3 regions of the Citrobacter sp. GW821-FHT02E08 genome follow, and region 2 is predicted to be linked to each of the others. Evidence: predicted binding sites of a transcription regulator. Region 2 holds the regulator's gene; each other region holds the start of a gene.

Region 1 (8,027 bases), on a different contig from region 2:
GCGGATTCGCCCTGAAGCTCAATCGTTGTCTGATGTTTTTTACGCCAGGCGTCCCGTCTGAATTTAAGGTGATGGTTGAACATGAAATTCTGCCGCGTTTGCGTGAGCGTTTTTCACTGTCTGAACCTCCGCTTTGTCTGCGTTTGACCACGTTCGGGCGCTCGGAAAGCGACCTCGCGCAGAGTCTTGATTCGCTGACGCTGCCGCCTGGAGTCACGATGGGGTATCGATCGTCGATGCCGATTATTGAGCTGAAACTCACTGGACCGGACTCGCAGCGTGCCGCGATGCAGGCGATATGGCCGCAGGTCAAACGTGTCGCCGGGCAAAGCATGATTTTTGAAGGCACCGAAGGATTACCTGCGCAAATTGCCCATTGCTTACAGGAGAGTCAACTGAGTCTGACCCTGAGTGAGCAATATACCGGCGGCCTGTTAGCGCTTCAGCTATCACGAGCGGGCGCGCCGTTGCTTGCCAGCGAAGTGGTGCCCTCTCAGGAAGAAACGCTGGATCAGACCGCACACTGGACAACGGAGCGACGCAGCAAGCATTACGCCGGGCTGGCATTAGCCGTTTCAGGGCTCGAAAACGAACACCTCAATTTTGCGCTGGCGACACCGGAAGGCACGTTTGCTTTACGTGTACATCTCAGCGCCAATCGGCACAGTTTGCAGGTGCGTCAGGAGGTCTGCGCCATGATGGCGTTGAACATGTTACGTCGCTGGTTAAACGGGATGGACATCGCCAGTGAACATGGCTGGATTGAGGTGGTTGAATCGCTGACGGTTTAGCTCTGTAATACCCGATGGCGTAGCACCATCGGGTAAAACGCCGTTAACCCAGCGCTTGTGCCAACAGCGTGATCGGATGTTCGCAGCGTTTGCTGGTGGACATCTCGATTTGCCATTTACAGGTTTCGCAGTCGGTGACCACGATATCTGCGCCGCTCTCTTCAATCTGCTGAAACAGCGGGGCGCCGATAGACTGCGATGTCGGGTAGTTTTCCTTTTTAAAACCGTATGTACCGGCAATCCCGCAACACTGGGAATCCAGCACGGTTAACTCCAGACCCGGAATTTTGCGCAGCAACTCCAGCGTGTAGAGCGTCCAGCCCATTTTTTCCATATGGCACGGCGTGTGGTAGACCACTTTGAGCGGTAGTGTTTTCAGCGGCAGGGTTTTCCCTTCATCCAGTTTGCGCCACAGCCAGCGGGTCGCCAGCTCAATGTGCTCACGCAAGCCCGCGTTATCCACGTCCAGCACTTCGGGATACTCATCGCGCAGGGCAAAGGTACAGGTTGAAGAGGTGGCAATTACCGGAATGCCTTTCACACCGATGGCTTCGCGCAGCGACTCAACATTGCTGATCGCCTGTTTGCGCGCTTTGTCGGTAAAACCATTGGCGATCAGCGGCACGCCGCAGCATTTCTCTTTACTTAGCAATTGTACGCCGGTGCCCATCGCATTGAGCACCTTAATCAAATCTTTACCCAGCTGCGGATGGTTGTAGTTAACGAAACAGCCGTGGAAGAAAGCGACCTGATCTTTGTATTGCGATTGTTGCGCCGCCACGCTGCGGTACCAGCGACGGAAAGTGCCAAAAGAGTATTTCGGCAGAGTGCGGCGATGATCGATTTTCAGCGCATAATCAAGCAACTGACGTACGGGCTTCAACGATGTGGCCGTATTCACTACCGGCGCGAACGGCGTGGAGACGCTGCCCATCAGGTCGGTATGGCTCAGAATGAAGTTACGCAGCGATGGACGCGTGGTGTCATATTTCGCGCGTGCGCGCTGGATGATATCGCCAATTTTGACGTCCGACGGGCAGGCCACTTCACAGCGCTTGCAGTTGATACAGTATTTCAGCGCTTCGTCATACAGCGCACCGTCTTTCAGGCGCAGACGCTCACCGTCCGGCCCGGCCTGTTTGGGGCCAGGATAGCTGGGATTGACCCGACTCACTGGGCACGCGGTGGTGCACACCGTGCATTTGATACAACTTTCAAAACGCGTGTCGCTCATTGCTGGCCTCCTGCACGTTCTGCTATTTGATGAGCGGCATGTAATGCACTGACTGCGCATACGCCGCCGCCACAGCCCTGGGCGATAGGGTCGAAACCACTGAGCACTGAACCTACGGCAAACAGGTTCTCTACTGTTTTACCGGCAAGCGATGGACGAAGCGCGCTATCGGTGGTAACGCCAAACTGTTGCCATGGCTGCGGGTCAAAGAAATCACGTTGATACCATTCGGCGCGGGTTGCCGTTTGTTGAACATCCAGCCCGAGAATAGGTTCGCGAATACCCTCGCGACCGGCCACCAGGCCACTGCTAAAGAAACTGCCGCTGGCGAGCACCGCAAAGCGAGGACGCAGAGGAATATCGGCATGGTTGCGGGTCCAGATTTCGCTCACGACGCCATTTTTACAGGTCACTTTTTTCACTTCATCACCCGGCATCCAGATCCCGCCCTGGCGCACGAACTGACGCTGCAGTTGGTTGTGCAGACGCATTCCCAGAACGGAAGGCGGTAGGGTAGGAAGTAGCGTCAGCGAGCAGGGTAGCTGTTCATTAAGCCAGCGCCAGAGTGTATCGTCCACCAGTCCGAAGCAGGCTGGCATAATGATCATCTCGCCGGATTTCGCTACCGGCAGCAACGCTTCATACAAAAGCTGCCACTTTTCTTTGTTATCCAGCAAACGGGCGATATTCACCGCGCGAAATTCGGTCGGGTTATCGCGAAGGACATCCAGTTCGGGGAGTTCAATTTCTGCGGTTTCGACCTCCAGGCCGAGTTGGCGCAAAGAGGCTGCCGCAAGGTGCGCCTGAAAATCCAGTAGGCCGCTTACCCCCACCACACGAATGCGTTGGGCGGCAAGCGGCCAGACGGGCACTTCCGGCGAACTGAGCCAGGTCGTGCGCAAGGTGCCCAGTGGTGTGACACGCTGATGCGCTTGCAAAACGTCGCCGTGTAAACGTGCGCCGCACGCCTCCAGTAAGTCCTGCGCTTGTTGTGCCAGATTCAGCACATGTTGCGAGCCGATGGTGGAGTAGGGATGAGCTGGTGCTTGCGCCTGCAATAATTCCAGACCCGTTTTGATATCGGTGACGGGCTGACCATCCGGCAACGTGCTCAGGAGATCCAACGAACCGGAGGAAAAATGCAGCGCGCTTTGACCACGGGTGACGATAGCGCAGCGTAATCCGCTTTTTTGCAGTTGCAGGCCGCACAGTAATCCGGCGAGGCCACCGCCCATAATGACCGTATCAAATTTCATTCTGCTGCTCCTTCTCCAGGCCGCATAATCCCTGATATACCCAGCGGGTGAATTCACTCTCGCGCAGTGCGTCACCCCAGGCAATAGGTTGTACCCCTTTCCAGCGTTCGTTGAGGAATTCAGAAAGCTGGGTGATAGATTGCGCGGCGGTGGTGACATTAAAACGTTGTAGCAGACCGGCGGCACGACAGGCGCACAGCTCGCCCTGACAGGTCCCCATCCCGACACGGGTACGGCGACGTAAATCCAGCAGGCTGTTCACCGTTAAATTTTCGACTGCGTACTGAACCTCACCGGCAGTGACCGCTTCGCATTCACAGACCAGACTGCGATGCTGACGCCCTTCGCTGAGCCATGCTGGCGTACGATCGCCATGGCGATAGATGGCAGAACCGCGCAACGGTGCGGGCAGGGAAATGATGCGGCGTAGCGTATTTTCAGTGGGTTCCTGCGAGCCAGGCAGCGCTGTTTGCGCCGTGACGCAGGGACGGCTGTTGCCCAGTTTGCGGCAAACGGCGTCGGTTGCCCATTCCGCCATCAGGCGGTAGGTCATCAGCTTCCCGCCGGTAATGGTGATAAAGCCGTCCAGTCCATCACGTTGGGCGTGGTCAAACAGCACAATGCCACGGCTGACGTTACGCCCGCTCGGATCATCGTCACTGGCGACCAGCGGGCGCACACCGGAGTATGCGCGTAGAATGCGCGTTTTCGCCATTACTGGTGCCAGCTTCTCACCTTCGCGCAGCAGGATATCAACCTCTTCGGCGGTCACGCGGTTGCTGTCAATCTCGTTGTAATCGATATGTGTCGAGGTCGTACCGATGAGTGAAATGGTATCGCCGGGGACCAGAATATCGGCATCGGACGGTTTACGGCAGCGGTTGATCACATGCTGGTTAATACGGTGATCCATGATCAGCAGCGAGCCTTTCGCCGGGAACATGCGGATACTGAGGTCGGCATACTCGGCGATGCGCTGACCCCAAATTCCGGCGGCGTTCACCACGACCGGCGCGTGCAGAGACTGGGTTTCGCCTGTCAGATGGTTGCGCACGTTGACGCCACACACCGTTGCCCCTTCGCGAATTAACCCGGTCACTTCGTGCGCCGTCAAAATAGTTGCGCCATGCTCTTTCGCGTCCAGCATGTTGGCGGCGGTCAAACGGAAAGGATCAACCGTGCCATCCGGCACTTTTACGGCACCGATCAGCGCGGGGTTTACCGCAGGTTCAATGATTCGCGCCTGTTGGGGATCAATCGCCTCAGCGCGGATCCCAGCCTCTTCACAGGCGCGAATAAAGGTGGCCTGAAAGGATAATTCATCTTCTGGCAGAGTAATGAAAAGGCCATCAGTCGGCTCTACGCAATGGCGGGCGATCCTTTTCAGGATCTGATTTTCGCTAATACACTCGCGCGCGGATTCGGCATCCGTCACCGCGTAACGCGCGCCGCTGTGCAGCAACCCGTGGTTACGGCCTGTTGCGCCAGTCGCGATGTCATGGCGTTCTACTAAGATGACGCGCAATCCGCGCAGCGCACAGTCACGGGCGATCCCTGCACCCGTGGCCCCTCCGCCAATGATAATCACGTCACCTGATTGCGAGTCGCGCGTTTTCATTGTTTTTCCTCATTGTTCGTTTTTTTATCATTTAGCCACATAAAAATCATGGTTTGTTTGATTTCGCGCATAATCGCGCATTATTCGAAAATGAAACGTGATTTCGTGCGCCTTTTTGAACATTTGTCATAATTCCGTAACAATATGTGCTGTAATTCACATTAACGACATGTATCTTTCCTTAACATCGCGGCCACACTGGGAGCAGAGGGGCTGTTTGAACGAACTGCGGTGTCTATCTCAAACTAAATACGGCCACGGAGGCTACATATGTTAAGTATTTTTAAACCCGCGTCGCACAGTGCGCGTTTGCCAGCGGCGGAGATCGACCCGACGTATCGTCGATTGCGCTGGCAAATATTTTTGGGGATTTTCTTTGGCTACGCTGCGTACTATCTGGTACGTAAAAACTTTGCTCTGGCGATGCCGTATCTGGTCGAGCAGGGCTTTTCCCGTGGCGATCTTGGTTTTGCCTTGTCCGGGATCTCTATCGCTTATGGTTTTTCAAAGTTCATCATGGGGTCAGTTTCTGACCGTTCGAATCCACGCGTGTTCCTGCCTGCGGGCCTGATACTGGCGGCAGCAGTCATGTTGTTCATGGGCTTTGTACCGTGGGCAACGTCCAGTATCGCCATTATGTTCGTTCTGTTGTTCCTCTGCGGCTGGTTCCAGGGGATGGGATGGCCGCCGTGTGGCCGCACGATGGTGCACTGGTGGTCACAGAAAGAGCGTGGCGGTATTGTTTCTGTCTGGAACTGCGCGCATAACGTGGGCGGCGGTATTCCACCGCTGCTGTTCCTGCTGGGTATGGCCTGGTTTAACGACTGGAAAGCGGCGCTTTACATGCCGGCGTTCGGTGCGATTGTTATCGCGCTCTTTGCCTTTGCCATGATGCGCGATACCCCGCAATCCTGTGGCTTACCGCCTATCGAAGAGTACAAAAACGACTACCCGGACGATTACAACGAAAATGCAGAAGAAGAGCTGACGGCGAAGCAAATCTTTATGCAGTACGTGTTGCCGAACAAACTGTTGTGGTACATCGCGATTGCTAACGTGTTTGTCTATCTGCTGCGCTACGGCATCCTCGACTGGTCGCCGACCTATCTGAAGGAAGTGAAACATTTCGCGCTGGATAAATCCTCCTGGGCTTACTTCCTTTATGAATATGCCGGTATTCCGGGCACGCTGCTGTGCGGCTGGATGTCGGATAAAGTCTTCCGTGGTAACCGTGGGGCAACCGGCGTGTTCTTTATGACGCTGGTGACTATCGCCACTATCGTCTACTGGATGAACCCGGCGGGTAATCCAGGTGTGGATATGGCATGTATGATCGTTATCGGCTTCCTTATCTATGGCCCGGTCATGCTGATTGGTTTGCACGCTCTGGAACTGGCACCGAAAAAAGCGGCAGGTACAGCGGCGGGCTTTACCGGCTTGTTCGGTTATCTGGGTGGCTCCGTGGCGGCGAGCGCCATTGTGGGTTACACCGTTGACTTCTTCGGCTGGGACGGCGGCTTCATGGTGATGATCGGCGGCAGCGTGCTGGCGGTGATTCTGCTCGTTGTTGTGATGATTGGCGAAAAACGTCATCACGAAGAGCTGACGCTGAAACGCAGCGGGAGTTAATCAAATGAAAACGACGCTAAAGAACCTGAGCATGGCGCTGATGATGGCCGGAATGGTGATGGGAAGCAGTGCTATTGCGGCCGACAGCAGCGACAAAATTGTGATCGCGCATCGCGGCGCCAGTGGCTATCTGCCTGAGCATACGCTGCCAGCTAAAGCGATGGCGTATGCGCAAGGCGCAGATTATCTGGAACAAGATTTGGTGATGACCAAAGACGACCGTTTAGTCGTCCTCCATGACCATTATCTTGACCGGGTCACCGATGTTGCCGAACGCTTTCCAGACCGTGCGCGTAAAGATGGTCGTTACTACGCCATCGACTTCACGCTGGATGAAATTAAGTCGCTGAAATTTACCGAAGGCTTCGACATTGAAAACGGTAAGAAAGTGCAGACTTATCCAGGGCGTTTCCCGATGGGTAAATCTGATTTCCGTGTTCATACCTTTGAAGAAGAGATCGAGTTTGTTCAGGGATTGAATCACTCGACCGGTAAGAACATCGGTATTTATCCGGAAATGAAAGCACCGTGGTTCCATCACCAGGAAGGGAAGGACATCGCGGCGAAGACGCTGGAAGTACTGAAAAAGTACGGTTACACCGGTAAAAAGGATAACGTCTATTTGCAGTGTTTTGATGTGGCGGAACTGAAACGCATCAAACATGAGCTGGAACCGAAAATGGGGATGGATCTCAACCTGGTTCAGCTGATTGCGTACACTGACTGGAACGAAACACAGCAGAAACAGGCGGATGGCAGTTGGGTGAATTACAGCTACGACTGGATGTTTAAGCCAGGTGCGATGAAGCAAATCGCGGAATATGCTGATGGCATCGGCCCAGACTACCATATGCTGGTTGATGAAAAGTCTAAGAAAGGGAATATCCGGCTGACAGGCATGGTACAGGACGCTCATCAGAATAAGATGGTAGTGCATCCTTTTACCGTTCGTGCTGACCAGCTTCCGGACTATGCGACTGACGTAAACCAGCTTTACGACATTCTGTATAACCAGGCCGGTGTTGACGGGTTGTTCACCGACTTCCCGGACAAAGCGGTCATGTTCCTGAATAAAAAATAACGGCTCGCGCGGATAGCGCATCGAAACTGCACCCCAAAGGTGGAAAGTCCACTGAGTCAGGTGCAGTTTTTTTTACTCAAAGGTTGCTAATGAATTCTCTGAGTTAGTCGGAAATAAATCATCATTTGAAGTGTGTTTTGATTATGAATGAAATGAATTATGGCGACACATTGGTGTTTTACGCAGAAATCCACCATTCAGCACGAATATCTTAAGATTTACTTAACTTAAACATTTATATTATCGCCTGAAATATTATCGGGTCAGAATAACGGGCGGTAGGGTATGACATTGTCAGCAACACACAACGAATTTGAGCGCTGGTGGGCAACAGAAGGCGATTGGGTCGAAGAACCTAACTACCGTCGTAATGGAATGAGTGGTGTGCAGTGCGTGGAGCGTAACGGCAAGAAAGTTT
Region 2 (8,027 bases):
AAATTCGTCGTCAGGCTCGCGCATTACTATTGCGAGATCAATATGCTGCATCCGTTTCGTATTGGCAGTGGTCTGGCTCAGCGCATCTTCTTTGAACAACTGGCGATTCATGCTGGTTACACGCTGACCTGGGACGGTATTCAGGTGGATGAATGGAATCAGGCCAACCAGAGTGGCGCCATGGGCGACCTTTCGGCATTGCAGGCAATATTTCGTAAAGTGGTGAGCGAAGCTGAGGAAACTGAGTAGAATAGCGCGGTTCTAACGTACCGGAGCCGCCATGATCCTGCTAATCGACAACTACGATTCTTTCACCTGGAACCTCTACCAGTATTTTTGCGAGCTTGGCGCTGACGTGCTGGTCAAACGGAATGACGAGTTGACGCTGGCACAAATCGACGCACTCAATCCGCAAAAGATCGTGATTTCTCCTGGCCCTTGTACGCCCAACGAGGCCGGAATTTCGCTGGATGTGATTCGCCATTATGCCGGACGGCTGCCCATCCTGGGCGTGTGTCTGGGCCACCAGGCCATGGCGCAGGCGTTTGGCGCGACCATCGTTCGGGCAGCGAAAGTCATTCATGGTAAAACCTCGCCGATAACCCATACCGGTCAGGGGGTTTTCCTGGGGTTGCCGACGCCATTGTGTGTGACGCGTTACCATTCTCTGGTGATTGACCCGGCCACGCTACCCGCCTGTTTTGACGTCACCGCCTGGAGTGAAACCCGGGAAATTATGGGCATTCGCCATCGGGAATGGGATCTGGAAGGTGTCCAGTTTCATCCAGAAAGCATTCTCAGCGAGCAGGGGCATCAGCTACTGGCAAATTTCCTCCAGCGCTGATTTGTGGTTGCTATCTAATGATTTTTTATGCATATTTTGTGATTATAATTTCACGTTAATTTCTGCATAACTGGGTGGTCATAAGATGGCAACTGAACAAACTGCAATTACACGCGCGACTTTTGATGAGGTTATTCTGCCGATTTATGCACCGGCGGAGTTTATTCCGGTAAAAGGCAAAGGCAGCCGCGTTTGGGATCAACAAGGAAAGGAATACGTTGATTTTGCTGGCGGGATTGCAGTAACAGCGTTGGGGCATTGTCACCCGGCGCTGGTTGAGGCGCTGAAAACCCAGGGCGATACGTTGTGGCACACCAGTAACGTCTTCACGAATGAACCGGCGCTACGACTGGGGCGTAAGCTTATCGACGCGACGTTTGCAGAACGCGTGCTGTTCATGAACTCGGGTACAGAAGCGAATGAGACGGCCTTCAAACTGGCGCGTCACTACGCCTGCGTGCGTCACAGTCCGTTCAAAACCAAAATCATCGCCTTCCATAACGCGTTTCACGGTCGCTCACTGTTCACCGTAACGGTTGGCGGCCAGCCGAAGTATTCCGATGGTTTTGGACCGAAACCGGCCGACATCGTCCATGTTCCCTTTAACGATCTCCATGCGGTGAAAGCTGTGATGGATGACCATACCTGCGCGGTGGTGGTGGAGCCCATCCAGGGGGAAGGGGGATTAACGGCGGCAACCCCCGAGTTCCTGAAAGGTCTGCGCGAATTGTGCGACCAGCATCAGGCATTGCTGGTCTTTGATGAGGTGCAGTGCGGTATGGGGCGCACAGGCTCCCTGTTTGCGTATATGTACTATGGCGTGACGCCGGATATTCTGACCAGCGCCAAGGCGCTTGGCGGCGGGTTCCCGGTGAGCGCCATGCTGACCACGCAGGAGATTGCCTCTGCGTTTCACGTCGGTTCCCATGGTTCCACCTACGGTGGTAACCCGCTGGCCTGCGCGGTTGCTGGCGCAGCGTTCGATATTATTAACACGCCAGACGTGCTGGACGGCATTCAGACGAAACGGCAGAAATTTGTTCAGCATTTGCAGAAAATTGACGAGCAGTACGACGTTTTCAGCGACATTCGCGGGATGGGATTGCTGATTGGGGCAGAGTTGAAGCCGCAATATCAGGGACGAGCGCGTGAGTTTCTTTATGCGGGCGCGAATGAAGGTGTGATGGTGCTGAATGCCGGTCCGGATGTGATGCGCTTCGCCCCTTCGCTGGTGGTGGAAGAGGCGGATATCGACGAGGGAATGCAGCGTTTCGCGCAGGCCGTCGCGAAAGTCGTTAGCTCTTAATATCCCGTAACCGACGGCTGAGCCAGATCCCGTGGTGAGGCCGTTGACGCCAGGCGACCGAAGAAATGGTGTGCATGGTGTTCAGGTGGCCCAGTATGCGCTGCAGGTGTTGTTCCAGGGTACTTAATGGCCCATGGGAGAGCATCTCTGGCGCTTCCAGAATATTCACATCGCCAGAGCCGCCCGGTCCGTCATACTCCAGACGCTGCTGGCAGCGCTGGAGCGCAATTTCACACGATTCCAGATAGCGTTGCGCAAGGTCTGGCGACAGCATCGTATGTTCCCGCGCCAGCGTTGTCATCGCATTGATGTGCTCGACAATAAACTGGCTGTGCGTTACCCACAGTTTCATATCTGCCAGATAGTGCGCGTTAAATCCGGGTTCCTGCATGGACTGATTCAGCGAGTTGTACAGCGTGTTGTGCGCCTGATTGACACGCATACGCTGATACGCGAGCGGTGTTGCCTGTGGATTGCTGCTGAGGATCAGGCGGATGGCTTCCTGGTCGGCTTCCAGCGCATCGTGGGCGTTTTTGCGCAACAGACCGCTCTGCCACTGCGGCCAGAGCCAGACCGTTCCACCAAACGCGATCAGGCAGCCAATCACCGTATCAATAAACCGCGGCACAATGTACTGCTCGCCATTTAACGTCAGCAATTGCAGGGTATACACCGCAGTGACCGTAAACCCGACCGTTGCCCAGCCGTAGTTTTTGCGAATGATCAGATAGCTCACCAGCGTAATGACCAGCATGCCCGCCAGCGTGAAGCCTTCAGGGATGTGGAAGTGTAGCGTCACACCCGCAATCACCAGTCCAACCAGCGTACCCACCGAACGGTGCAATATGCGAACCCGCGTCGCGCCGTAGCCGTTTTGCGTCACAAACAGCACCGTCATCAGGATCCAGTACGGTTTCGGCAGATGTAATGCGCTGCCCATCAGGCTGGCGATACTCAGCATGACGCTGATGCGCCCGGCATTTCGCAAAGCGGGCGATTTGAAGGACAGATAGTTTTTTAGGGCCGGGATCAGCGGGAGTCGGCGTTGTTTATCCGCCATCAGGTCGCGGGCATAGAGTGGGCGCTGGGTCCGCAATACACGGGCAATGCGGCTAAAGTGCCAGTAACAGAACTGGCCCACCGGGTTATCGGGATGCTGGTTGGCGATTTTCTCCAGCGCGCCAATCTGCTTTTCCATGCTAAAGCGGGTCGGCAGGCGGTGATACAGAATATCATCGGCCAGGATGCGTAAGCGTGTGGCGACCGTTTGCGCGTTCCAGCGAATCACCTGCTCCGCATGGCTGCGTTCGACCAGCTTTTGCACCTCTTCTGGCTGATGCAGACTGACGGAGATGTGTTCCTGTAAGTCCAGCGCTTCCTGGAATGCCCGCAGCAGGCGTTTATATTCATTGTTGTGATGCGCCGACAGCATGTGCATTTGCTGGTAACACTGGGTGATGAGATCTACCGCTTTCTGTTGGCGCACCAACAAGGGTGGCAGCGCTTTTTCAGGATCCGCGTGCTGGGTGAGCAGACTGTATTTGGCTTCGCAGTAGTCGGCCAGCTCGCGGTACAACAAACTGAGTGACTCGCGTAGCGGTTGTTCACGCCAGAGCCAGAACCAAAACCAGTTAAAAAGCCCGTACCACAGGGTGCCCAGGGCATAGATCAGCAACGGCTCCCAGACGGGCATGTTACCAGCCAGGCTTAGCGTGAAAATAGCGGCGATAAGCGAGGCAGGCAGGAGTCGGGCATGCAAGGCGCTGAGTTCCGCCGTCACGCCAAGAATCAGCGTTAAACCCGTCAGAATCAGCGGCAGCGGTATTGCTTGCGCGAGCAGCAGTTGCATTGCCAGGCTGCATCCGGCAAACAGCGATGCGCCAATGACTAAGCGTTTGAAAAAGCGTTTGTGGGGGGTATCAAGCCCGGCAATGTTGCAGCAGGCGGGAACGAGAGAAAAGAGCAATCCCAGATGCAACTGGCCAATGATAAGGCCGATCGCCACAGGCAAACACAGCACCAGCGTTTGCCGCAGTGCGTAGTTGATTTCAGGGTGATAAATCAGTCTTCGCCACATCGGTGCCAACAAAAATGGCGCATTACAGGGTAATACGCCATTTCGACGGGGTTAACGAGTGCCGTAGACGACGATGGTCTTACCGTGCGCGGAGATCAGGTTCTGATCTTCCAGCATTTTCAGAATACGACCAACGGTTTCGCGAGAACAGCCAACGATCTGACCGATCTCCTGACGGGTGATTTTGATTTGCATGCCGTCCGGGTGAGTCATCGCATCGGGTTGTTTCGCCAGGTTCAGCAGAGTCTGAGCGATACGACCAGTTACGTCGAGGAAGGCAAGGTTGCCGACTTTTTCGGACGTAACTTGCAGGCGACGAGCCATCTGGGAAGACAGGCGCATCAGAATATCCGGGTTCACCTGGATCAGTTGGCGAAATTTTTTGTAGGAGATTTCAGCGACTTCACAGGCCGTTTTTGCACGTACCCATGCACTGCGTTCCTGGCCTTCTTCAAACAGGCCCAATTCGCCAATGAAATCGCCCTGATTCAGATAAGAAAGGATCATCTCTTTCCCTTCTTCGTCTTTAATCAGCACTGCCACTGAGCCTTTAACGATGTAGTACAACGTTTCTGCTTTTTCACCCTGGTGAATCAGCGTGCTCTTCGACGGGTACTTATGAATGTGGCAATGAGACAAGAACCATTCGAGAGTCGGGTCTGTTTGCGGTTTGCCAAGCACCATGCGCGGTTATCCTCTGTTATAAGCTGTCTCCAGAGCCAGAAAACGACGCTGTCTCTGGGGTTGCCAAAATATGCTTCCCGCTGCCAGGGAAGGGGGCTGCTAAAAATGTACTGCAGCCTGTAATGTGATGTCCTCTGCATACATGCAGTACGTCAATGTATTACTGTAGCATCCTGACTGTTTTAGCATAGCTTTCGCCGTGTGTCTCCTGGTGTCTCGCTTCAGCATGATGCAGGTCGCCTTCCATTGCGAGATTTGTTATGTCCGCGTAATCTGTCAGGAAAATTGAAACATTGGAGTTACGAAATATGCAAGCGCGTGTGAAATGGGTCGAAGGGCTAACCTTCCTGGGAGAGTCTGCTTCCGGCCACCAAATTTTGATGGATGGTAACTCCGGTGATAAAGCGCCGAGTCCGATGGAAATGGTGTTAATGGCCGCGGGTGGCTGCAGTGCGATTGATGTGGTGTCTATTCTGCAAAAGGGACGCCAGGATGTGACCAACTGCGAAGTGAAGCTCACTTCCGAGCGTCGTGAAGAGGCGCCGCGCCTGTTCACCCATATCAATCTGCATTTCATTGTGACTGGCAATGATCTGAAAGACGCCGCCGTTTCGCGCGCTGTTGATCTTTCTGCAGAAAAATATTGTTCTGTTGCGTTGATGCTGGAAAAAGCAGTGAATATCACGCACTCATACGAAGTGATTGCCGCGTGATCTCAGGTTGCCGGAGGGCGTGACGCTTATCCGGCAACGCTGCGCATTATTCGATTTTTTTGCCTTCCATCAGTCGCTGAACCAGCGGCAGCATAATCAACTCCATCGCCAGTCCCATTTTGCCGCCCGGCACGACTAATGTATTGATATGAGAAATAAATGAACCCTGAAGCATCGCCAGCAACCAGGGAAAATCGATCCCTTCCAGATTACGAAAATGAATAACGACAAAGCTCTCGTCTAATGACGGGATGCCTTTTGCCGCAAAGGGATTCGAGGTGTCTACCGTGGGTACACGCTGGAAGTTAATATGCGTACGGGAGAACTGCGGGGTGATGTAGTTGATGTAATCATCCATTGAGCGAACCACCGAATCCATCACCGCCTCGCGGGAGTGTCCGCGCTCGCTGGTGTCGCGGATCAGTTTTTGTATCCACTCCAGGTTCACGATCGGTACTACGCCAACCAGTAAATCCACATGGCGCGCCACGTTATGGTGCGGCGTCACTACGCCGCCGTGCAGCCCTTCATAGAACAGGACGTCGGTCGGTTCAGGCAAGGGTTGCCACGGCGTGAAGGTTCCCGGCACCTGATTCCACGGTACTGCTTCATCGTAGGTATGCAGATATTTCCGCGACTGGCCTTTGCCCACTTGTCCGTACTCGCTGAACGTTTGTTCCAGCAGACCAAAATCATTGGCTTCGGGGCCGAAATAACTGATATGCCGCCCGGCGTCCCGCGCTTTGCGGATCGCCATGTCCATTTCCGGGCGGGTATAGCGGTGAAAACTGTCGCCTTCCACCTCGGCGGCGCGTAGATTTAACTGTGAAAAAATTTTACGGAACGCGAGGCTGGTGGTGGTGGTCCCCGCGCCGCTGGACCCTGTTACCGCAATCACTGGATGTTTGGCAGACATAACAACTCCATGAATAAACACTCGTTTTAGTATAGTCGGCCCTCAGCGGGGGATTACTCGTGCAACTGCTTTTTGGGCATGATATTGACCGTTTCGTGGAGTTCAGACCACACCAGAACGGCTTCGCCACACTGTAGCTGACGTTTGACGTCGGCGACTTTTTGCGCAAGCGAACGTTCATGTTCACCATAATCGGTGCCTTCGCGCAATACAAAGCTTTCAATCAGGTTATCCAGCGTTTCAGCGGACAACTCCTGCCAGGGGATCATCATGATTATGCTTCCAGATACGTGGTGAGCCAGTCAGGGATGCGCGATTCGAGCCACATTTCCGGGCGGCGCAGCGTCCCACCGATAAAGCCGACATGCCCGCCATGCTCGGTTAATTGATACTCTACCTGCGGCGGCAGATTCTCGGGGTTCGGGATCACATGACTGTCCATAAACGGATCGTCTTTCGCGTGAATAATCAGCGTGGGTTTGGCGATCTGATTGAGCAACGGCATGGCGCTACATTGACGATAATAGTCTATCGCATCAGCAAAACCGTGAATTTTGGCAGTAATAAGATCATCAAAATCACGGATACGCCGTACCGCTTTTAGCTGCGCCAGATTGACAGGGAGCGTGCCGGGATAGGCCGCCAGCTTGCGTGACGCGTTGGCTTTGAGCAGATTGAGCAGATAGCGCTGGTAAACGCGCGAAAACCCTTTTTCCATGTGATAACTGCAGGCTTCAAGCACGAAAGGCGCGGAGACAATCACTGCCGCATCGACAGGAATACCCCGGCCTTCTTTCGCCAGCAGGCAGGCCAGCATATTGCCGCCGAGTGAATAGCCAACCGCAGCGGTGGGAACACGACCAAACTCGCGTTGTAACCACTGTAAAAACCAGGTGCCGTCTTCCGTCTCCCCGGAGTGATAAATGCGATTCAGGCGATTGGGTTCGCCGCTGCAACCGCGAAAGTGCATCACGACACCCAGCCATCCACGCTTTTGCGCGGCCTCTATGAGTCCGTGGGCATACGGGCTGTTCAGACTACCTTCAAGACCATGAAACACCACCAGACGCGGTTTGTGTTTCGCCTGATGCGGATCTTCACTCCATGCCAGATCGACAAAATCGCCGTCGGGTAATTCCAGGCGTTGCCAGTGTGGGCTGAACTGCACTTTACGGCGGATCAGTCGTGGGAGCATCGTTTGTAGATGGCGATTGCTGATGCCGCGCATCGGGCGGAACTCATACGAATCAGCGTCGGTCGGGGTCATTTCTGTGGGGGTGATTTCAACCATAGCACCAGAGCAATTAATCATCGGGAAGAATAACTATACCGCGCACACGGCTGGCAGGTTAGCCAATATGTGATTTTACGCTTAGTCAGTCAGGAGGTTACGTGAGAAAAGATGGATGTCCACCCCGGGTTTACGCCGCCAGAGACGGGCTTTACGCGTGCCTGTTGCCGCACTTTCCCCTGTCTCTTCAAACATG
Region 3 (8,027 bases), on a different contig from region 2:
AGCTGGTGTGGGGGAGCGTCGCCAGCTAATGTCTGCGCCTACCGTGGAACCGCATGTCCTGGATCCACGGTGGGCTTCTCCTGCCTCTCACAGCCCCTTATCTAACTGACGATACCCATATAGCCATGGATGCCCATATAGACGCCGACCAGGCCGATTAACAGGCTGGAAAAGTAAGGGGCTTTTCTGGCGAGGCGATTAAATCCGCTCCAGCGTTTAGCCGCTTGCTGGACACTGATTGCCGCTCCCACGCCAACCGTGACCAGCGTTAACGCCAGACCAACACTGAAGCAGAGCACCATTGTGGCGCCCAGGGTGAAGGCTTTAAGCTGGATGCAAATCAGCAGTACGGTGATTGCCGCAGGACAGGGGATAAGCCCGCCGGTCAGGCCAAATAATACAATCTGCCCGTTCGTCACTTCTCTGCCGTGAAAGCGGCGCTGGATGTCACTGGCATGCGCGAGTTCATGGGCGTCCTGATAGGCTTTTGAGCCAGCGGTTAATCCTTCCAGTCCTGCATGGTCATGATGGTCATGATCGTGGTGATGGTGTTCATGCTTATGGTGATGGTGGTGATGCTCATGCTCATGATGGTGATGATCGTGCTCATGGTGATGATGGTCATGCGCTTCCGTCAGCCAGTTTCGCTCACCTTGCCATGTGCGCCAGAACATCCAGGTCGCAGTGCCCAGAATAATGATCGCGGAAATAAACTGTAGCCAGGGTTCAACCGATTCTGCGGTAAATGCCCGGCTGATATACATGCCTCCAAGCGCGATAAGCCACACAACCGCAGTATGCGAAAGTGTGGCGGCAAGCCCCAGCATTACAGCCTGCCTGACGGTGCCTTTAATCGCGATGATAAATGCCGCCATCATCGTCTTGGAGTGTCCGGGTTCAAGCCCGTGCAATATGCCTAACAAAATCGCGCTGGGAATAAAAAACCAGGCGTTACCTTGCTGAAGAAGTGTCGAGAATTCGCCCATGAGAATGATTCTTAGTTTTTATACCTGTTTTCATTCTACTCCCCCCCAGTACCGAATACTACCCCCCAGTAGAAGCGCAATGCTATAATCCACAATGATTTATGTTAAGGAGGTATTGTTATGTCACATACAATCAGGGATAAACAAAAGCTTAAAGCGCGAACCAGCAAAATTCAGGGGCAGGTCGTTGCCTTAAAAAAAATGCTGGATGAACCCCATGAATGCGCGGCAGTTTTACAGCAGATCGCGGCGATTCGTGGCGCGGTGAACGGACTGATGCGGGAAGTTATCAAGGGTCATCTGACCGAACATATTGTTCATCAGGGCGATGAAGTAAAGCGCGAAGAAGATCTGGATGTGATCCTGAAAGTGCTGGATTCCTATATCAAATAGTCGGGGGCGCCACCCGACTATTGCTGTGTCATTAACAACAAACGAATGTTTGGTTCCGGTGCGTAATATAGCGTTCAACATGTCCAAAACGTTGTGGTTTCGGGCTCTCGGTCCTGAAAACCGCTCCTTGTTGATCTTACCGGTGCCTTTGCCAATGAATTAGCGAACGATCAAATTCTTTCTTTACCATTGGGAAGACTGATTTTCCCTGTGTAATAGGATGAGAATGGATAAATAGCGTATTTATTTTGCCGCCCATTCTTTTTTCGATTCGTTGCTTATACGCATACACGCTGCGTATATCCGTATTTAACGTTTGAGCTATTTGATGTGGGTTTTGCCCTGACACCATATTTCCCATAATGGTAAATTCCATCTGCGTGAGCGTATTCCCTTTCGAAAAAGACAAGTAGCGCCCAATGAACACTTGCCTTATTTTTTCGTTGGCGATCTCCAGTCCGTCGTCATGGTAGATGACAGCCGAAACTGCAGTATGATTTTTCCGCCAATAGTTCGCTAACGACTGCATATTCCGATCGCTGACCAGTATTATCCCCATTCCCGTACTGGCGAGATAGTCAATCCATTCGGTATTCAGAAACAGCCGCAGGTAGCTAATTGAAAAATCCACGAAAATATAGCCGCTTAATCTGGCATTATGGTTATTATTTAAAATACCATCCATGACCCCGCGATTAAAATAAACACTTTGTTCTGGCCACATGCAAAAACACGCATTGGCGCAGTACTGTAATCGAGGTGATTTCTCTGGTATGATATTACAACGTAAAGAACAACTGCTGCAGGTAATGTTTTTTAATTTAACATCCAGCCCCATAAAGAACCTCCCTATCCGTAGATAATTTCATAATTTCATCCGTTTTTAAACCTGTCAATACTCCACGTCATACCTTGTTACTGTCGTGAATTCGTTTAAATATCAAAAATTACTACTTTTCTTACTGGTCATATTTTTTGATTTTTCAAAAAATAATTGAATGCTCGTTAACGTTTGCACATCCAGGCGAGAGAGACTCATGCTCAGAACGTACGTACCCGTCGTCCAGGATTTTTATCTATGGCACCAGGAATAGTTATATTAAAAAAATGTATGAGATTTATCTCTAAATGGCATCAATGGTTAAAGGTTGTGATTTTGTTAATTTTAACCATTGGTTTGTAACGCGACTATTGAGTTATATAAATGGTAATTTATCTGTTTGTTCGGTTTTTAGTCGTGTCGTAATAATATCCAGGGAAGCGTGAATATTCATCAAAAAGAGTCTTAACTAAGAAAAAGTGATCTTATCAACAATGAAGGTGTTTGATTTATAACTATTTTTGATGAGGTTTTTTGATGCCAGTCCCATTAGTTAATATTTATAGTGATCTCAATATAAGAATTTTGTAGCATTACATTCATGATATCAATATGAAAAGGAATACCGTGCCTGACGTGTTAAAACATGCTGGATATTACACTATTAATCACCTGGTTTACTTTCATACTGGCAAGCGAACACTATCAAATAGCGTTACAGATGAAGTGGTTACCCTGCAAACGCCTGCGAGCCTGATTCTCTTATGTCTAATAATGAATAATGGGAGTGTCGTTTCGCAGAATCAGCTTATTGCTGCAGGGTGGGGGGAGAAGAACAGTGTGACATCCGCAAATACGTTTTATCAAACCATTCTTATTCTCAGAAATGCATTAGAAGGCATTGGCTTACCACGCGACATTATCAAAACAATTGCTCGCCGGGGGTTGATGATTTCAGCGGATATTCAGGTTCGCGATATCGCACAAACACCCCCAGCGGCAACGGTTTTAACACCACCGGTTGAAATACCGATTGAACCACCTGTTGTTGAACCGATTGTTACGCCGATGGTTGAAACGCAGAAGAGAGCGAAACGTCTGTCGTTTCGTTCACCTCTGTCTGGCCTGTTTCTTTCTTTATCGCTGCTGGTTGCCATTATTGGCGGGGTCATCGGTACCTTTCACCTGCGTCAGGAGTCCTTGTTATCGTCGTATGATATTTTGACTACGGATAAATTTCCCTCCTGCACTGTATTTCAGAAGGGAAATGATGCGCTAAAAAACCATTACCTGCGGTTTATGCAAAATCATAATGAATTATGCCGCGAGAATAACTATATCTTTCTCTCTGGAGTGAGCAGTGCCAAAAATATTGCCGCCGTGATTTGCCCACAGGACGTCAGGAAAAAGGCGTCCACCAAATGCACAACTTACTATTCGATTAATAATGAAAACTAAAATACTCTTGTTCGTAATTGTTGTATTGGTCTCTCTGGCCACAGGGGGAAGCATCTGGTATGCCAAGAAAACTAACCCAAAAATAGATTGCAGCGGTTATGCCGTTTGGGATATCGACCATGAGGTTTTCTCTGGTGATATTTCTTATCAAATGCATAACAGTCAGGGGATCATTACCCTTACCGGTATTTTGAAAACGTCTGACTCCCGACTTTATAAAGTGAGTCGCGTCATTTACTTCACGTATAAGAAAATACGTAAACACTATATTCTCACCAGCAGCAGGATTGTTCAGTTTCCTTCCGACAACCTAAAAGACGCCGGTGAGCGCAAAGCACTCCCCGCATTGTATTTAGCGAGTGGCGCTTCGTTTTCGCTTCTGATTAACAAGTATCGGGAAGGTTGGGCATTTACCACCGTGGGTTCGCCATCGTTGCTCTGTATGGATGCAAATTAACGAGAAGTGAGGGGGAAATTTAACGGCTCAACCCCTTCCGGTGTATGAGCCGTTAAGATTGTCGTTAGCCAAAAAACATCACAGAAACGCAGAGCAGGCCGACAATCAGGGTTATCAGATTACTCAATGAGCGGTAGGGTTTTAGCGCCGGGATTAGATAGGTCGACAGCGTCGGCATGATGAACAAAATCATGGCGATGAGTGGGCCGCTGATCGCGTAAATCATTGAGATTGCATTTGGGTTAATGCAGCAGACAATAAAGGTGATCACCGAAACCAGCATAATGGAAAGCGCGCGATAAAAGGCGCGGCTTTTCTTCACGCCAACCTGCTGTAAGCCGGTTTTCACCACCTCAGTTGCCCCTTCGATCACGCCGAAATAGGTGCCGAGGAATGACTTCGACATGGCGACAACGGCGACAATAATCCCGGAAATCGACAGCCAGGCGGGGGCATTTTGCATCATCGACAGCGCGGACAGAATGGTTACGCCCTCATGTTTGGCCGCTTCAATGTAAGCGGGCGGAATGGAGAGCAGACAGCTAAAGACGAAAAACAACACGCTCAGGCTGATGATCAGGTAGGCGACCTTCATGATTTTTTTGCATTTACCCATGGCCTGCTCGCCATATTTTTCACGTCTGTCGATGGCAAACGTGGAAATAATTGGCGTATGGCTAAAAGCGAAAACCATCACTGGAATAGATATCCATACCTGATTAAGCGTGTGCTGATCGAAAGACATCTGGCTGGTCAATAAAGAGGGTTGCCAGCTTCCGGTCAAATAGAACGAAAGAAATAAAAAGTACGCGATGAGCGGAAACACCAGAAATCCCATCACACGAAGTGTGGCATGGCGTCCCATCAGAAAAATCAGGTTCAGCGTCACCACCACACCCAGACTGACCAGCATACGGATGCGGAGGTCTACCTGCAGGTGTTTTGCCACCTGTTCGGTGAGCGAGTTGGTGATCGCCACGGCATAAATCAGCACGACCACAAAGAAGGCAATAAAGTACAGCGAGGTGATCAGGCTACCGATCTTTTTACCGTAGTAGTGTGTTACCGCGCCGGTGATCCCTTCTCCTGCTGAGGTTTTAGAAGAGAGGATGAACTGACACAGCGCCTTGTGCGGCCAGTAAGTCAAAGGCCAGGCGACCAGCGCGGTGATAAACAGAACAATCGCCCCCGCTGAACCCAACTGTATGGGGAGGAAGAGGGTTCCTGCACCTACGGCAGTTCCATATAACGCGAAACTCCAGAGAGTCTCTTCTTTTGACCAAATTTTCGACATTATCTGAACGTATCAACTATAAAATAAACAAAAAAGAAGCACAATTTACCATAAACAGGGGTTATTGAGGGAGGCTAATACATAGAGGGAGCGTACAGATAAAATGCCGGAATCACAGCGACTCCGGCAAATCAGAGCGTTATCAGGCAGTAACGCGCTGCTGGCGATGTTTGATCACACGATGGCGCAACGTATCGTAGGCCCAGTTATAGAGCATGGTGTAGGGCAGGAAGAACAGGAAGAAACCGATCTCCAGTGTGAATGCTTGTAGCAGACTGACACTCAGCACATACGCCACAATACTCACCCCAATCACGATAAAGCCGCTTTCAAATCCCAGGGCATGAAAGGCGCGGACTTTGGCGGTACGTTTGACCAGATGTGCAGGCCAAAAACGGTCAAACAGCGCGTTATAGATGATATTCCAGATCATCGCGGTGGTTGCTAGCAGCACGGTGAGACCGCCCATTTCGAGAACGGAGCGCTGCATTAACCATGCCGTCGTTGGGGCGAGAATAGCCGTTGCGATACCCTCAAAGCAGACGGCATGAAAAATACGCTCAGGTAAGGAGCGGCGTTGTACAGCATCGTGTTGCATAGCGTGAAACCTTCTTTTATGTTCGGAATAGTGTGGAATCCTGGGCATTTTATCGCTTAATGTGATATCTAAAAGATAGTATCCATCGATAAAGTAGATAGTTCATGCGCTACTCTCCTGAAGCATTAACGGCGTTTGTAGAAACCGTCTCCTGCGGCTCCTTTTCTGCGGCGGCGCGGCGGCTGCGTAAAAGCCAGTCCACCATCAGTACGGCGATAGCGCATTTGGAGGCCGACCTTGGTTTCTCGCTGTTTGACCGATCGTCGCGACAACCGGTACTGACGGAAGAGGGAAAGCGGGTGCTCAGTTATGTGCAGGCGATTTTGTCGGCGAGCGACCGTCTGGATGAAGTGGCCTTGTCGTTGTCCGGAGAAACGGAAGCGCGCCTGACCTTTGTCCTTTCCGACACTCTGCATCCGGATGTTCTCGAAGAACTGATGGTGCAGTTTGATCGGCAATTTCCGCATACCGAGTTTGAATGCCTGATCGGTGAAGATGAGGATGTCATCGATCTGCTGCAAAAAGGACGTGCCCAGGTGGGGCTGATAGAGGCCCGCGACGACTACCCGACCGATATGGGCGTCACGCGTTTGCCGATGCAAACCTGGATGGGACTGTATGCTGCCGAGACGCACCCGCTGGCGACGCAGGAAAAAGTCTCCTGGGATCAACTGCATACCTGGCGTGAACTGCGACTGAATACCTATTTTGAAAGCGGCGCCAATGTGGCGCGAGGACCGGTCTGGTCCGCGCCTAACTATTTATTATTGCTCAGTATGGCGGTGCAGGGATTCGGCTGGTGTGCGCTGCCCTGTGCGTTGGTCGAAGAATTTGCCGCGGAGAAACCGTTGGTTCAGCTGGATGTGCCCGGCTGGCCCAGGGCTATCTCTATCGATCTCCTCTGGAATAAGAAATCTCCCCCAGGGGCAGCGGGGAGCTGGCTCCGATACCATTTACAACAGGGGCGTGTCGCGTCGTAGCTACAACGATACGAATTTCCTTTGTGATAAAACTCACTTTTTTTAAACATTCAAGGCAACAAATTTTTAACAATCCTCTACTATTGCGGTGTTATTTTGCGCAGAGGTGGTAATGAAAGAGGTTGTGATAGTTGGGGCATTACGGACACCCATTGGCTGCTTCCAGGGAACGCTGGCGCGTCATTCTGCCGTTGAGCTTGGCAGCGTGGTCGTGAAAGCGTTACTGGCGCGCACGGGTGTTGATGTACATGCCATCGATGAAGTTATCCTCGGTCAGGTTCTCACAGCAGGAGCAGGGCAGAATCCTGCCCGTCAGTCCGCCATCAAAGGCGGGTTACCGAATACGGTTTCCGCTATCACCATCAACGATGTCTGTGGTTCAGGGCTAAAAGCGTTGCATCTGGCGACCCAGGCTATCCAGTGCGGTGAGGCGGATATTGTGATTGCGGGCGGACAAGAAAACATGAGCCGCGCGCCGCATGTTCTCACCGACAGCCGCACCGGAGCGCAACTGGGCAACAGCCAACTGGTCGACAGCCTGGTTCACGACGGTTTGTGGGATGCGTTCAACGATTACCACATGGGCGTAACCGCTGAAAATCTGGCGCGGGAATACGGGATCAGCCGCGAGTTGCAGGATGCCTATGCGCTCAGCTCTCAGCAAAAAGCGCGTGCGGCAATCGATGCGGGCCGCTTTAAAGATGAGATCGTGCCTGTTATCACTCAGCGTAATGGACAATCAAGGGTGATTGATACGGATGAACAGCCGAGGACCGATGCCAGCGCCGAAGGGCTGGCCAGGCTGGATCCCACGTTCGATCGTCTGGGATCGGTCACGGCAGGAAATGCTTCGTCAATTAACGATGGCGCCGCCGCCGTGATGATGATGAGTGAAGCCAAAGCGCAGGCGTTGAATTTACCCATACTGGCGCGTATTCGTGCTTTTGCCAGTGTCGGCGTGGATCCGGCGCTGATGGGAATTGCCCCCGTTTATGCCACTCGCCGCTGTCTGGAGCGGGTTGGCTGGCAGCTTGCAGATGT

What was found. Region 2 encodes CRP, which controls carbon source genes, mostly activating them, when cyclic AMP is high. Its sites were predicted from a motif close to ATGTGANNNNNNTCACAT; they were not measured.
Region 1: the regulator CRP is predicted to act here: its motif matches at 5,044-5,061, upstream of glpT (glycerol-3-phosphate transporter).
Region 3: the regulator CRP is predicted to act here: its motif matches at 7,008-7,025, upstream of AC07UY_RS02130 (acetyl-CoA C-acetyltransferase).

The regions. Positions count from the first base shown of each region.
Region 1 is NZ_JBWKVL010000011.1:121,785-129,811, forward strand. It holds gene AC07UY_RS15175 (nicotinamide mononucleotide deamidase-related protein YfaY) at 1-791, shown strand, start outside; gene glpC (anaerobic glycerol-3-phosphate dehydrogenase subunit GlpC) at 835-2,025, opposite strand; gene glpB (glycerol-3-phosphate dehydrogenase subunit GlpB) at 2,022-3,281, opposite strand; gene glpA (anaerobic glycerol-3-phosphate dehydrogenase subunit A) at 3,271-4,899, opposite strand; gene glpT (glycerol-3-phosphate transporter) at 5,170-6,528, shown strand; gene glpQ (glycerophosphodiester phosphodiesterase) at 6,533-7,609, shown strand; gene inaA (lipopolysaccharide kinase InaA) at 7,895-8,027, shown strand, end outside.
Region 2 is NZ_JBWKVL010000003.1:389,260-397,286, forward strand. It holds gene AC07UY_RS06145 (putative adenosine monophosphate-protein transferase Fic) at 1-249, shown strand, start outside; gene pabA (aminodeoxychorismate synthase component 2) at 281-844, shown strand; gene argD (bifunctional acetylornithine/succinyldiaminopimelate transaminase) at 930-2,150, shown strand; gene AC07UY_RS06160 (YccS/YhfK family putative transporter) at 2,140-4,227, opposite strand; gene crp (cAMP-activated global transcriptional regulator CRP) at 4,279-4,911, opposite strand; gene AC07UY_RS06170 (OsmC family protein) at 5,220-5,624, shown strand; gene AC07UY_RS06175 (phosphoribulokinase) at 5,671-6,540, opposite strand; gene AC07UY_RS06180 (YheU family protein) at 6,594-6,812, opposite strand; partial or broken gene AC07UY_RS06185 (hydrolase) at 6,815-7,877, opposite strand; gene AC07UY_RS06190 (NUDIX domain-containing protein) at 7,913-8,027, opposite strand, start outside.
Region 3 is NZ_JBWKVL010000001.1:437,952-445,978, forward strand. It holds gene AC07UY_RS02085 (amidohydrolase family protein) at 1-29, shown strand, start outside; gene AC07UY_RS02090 (nickel/cobalt efflux protein RcnA) at 102-986, opposite strand; gene rcnR (Ni(II)/Co(II)-binding transcriptional repressor RcnR) at 1,107-1,379, shown strand; gene AC07UY_RS02100 (helix-turn-helix transcriptional regulator) at 1,516-2,217, opposite strand; gene AC07UY_RS02105 (winged helix-turn-helix domain-containing protein) at 2,812-3,657, shown strand; gene AC07UY_RS02110 (YqeJ family protein) at 3,647-4,114, shown strand; gene AC07UY_RS02115 (amino acid permease) at 4,179-5,408, opposite strand; gene AC07UY_RS02120 (multidrug/biocide efflux PACE transporter) at 5,551-6,006, opposite strand; gene AC07UY_RS02125 (LysR family transcriptional regulator) at 6,111-6,986, shown strand; gene AC07UY_RS02130 (acetyl-CoA C-acetyltransferase) at 7,099-8,027, shown strand, end outside.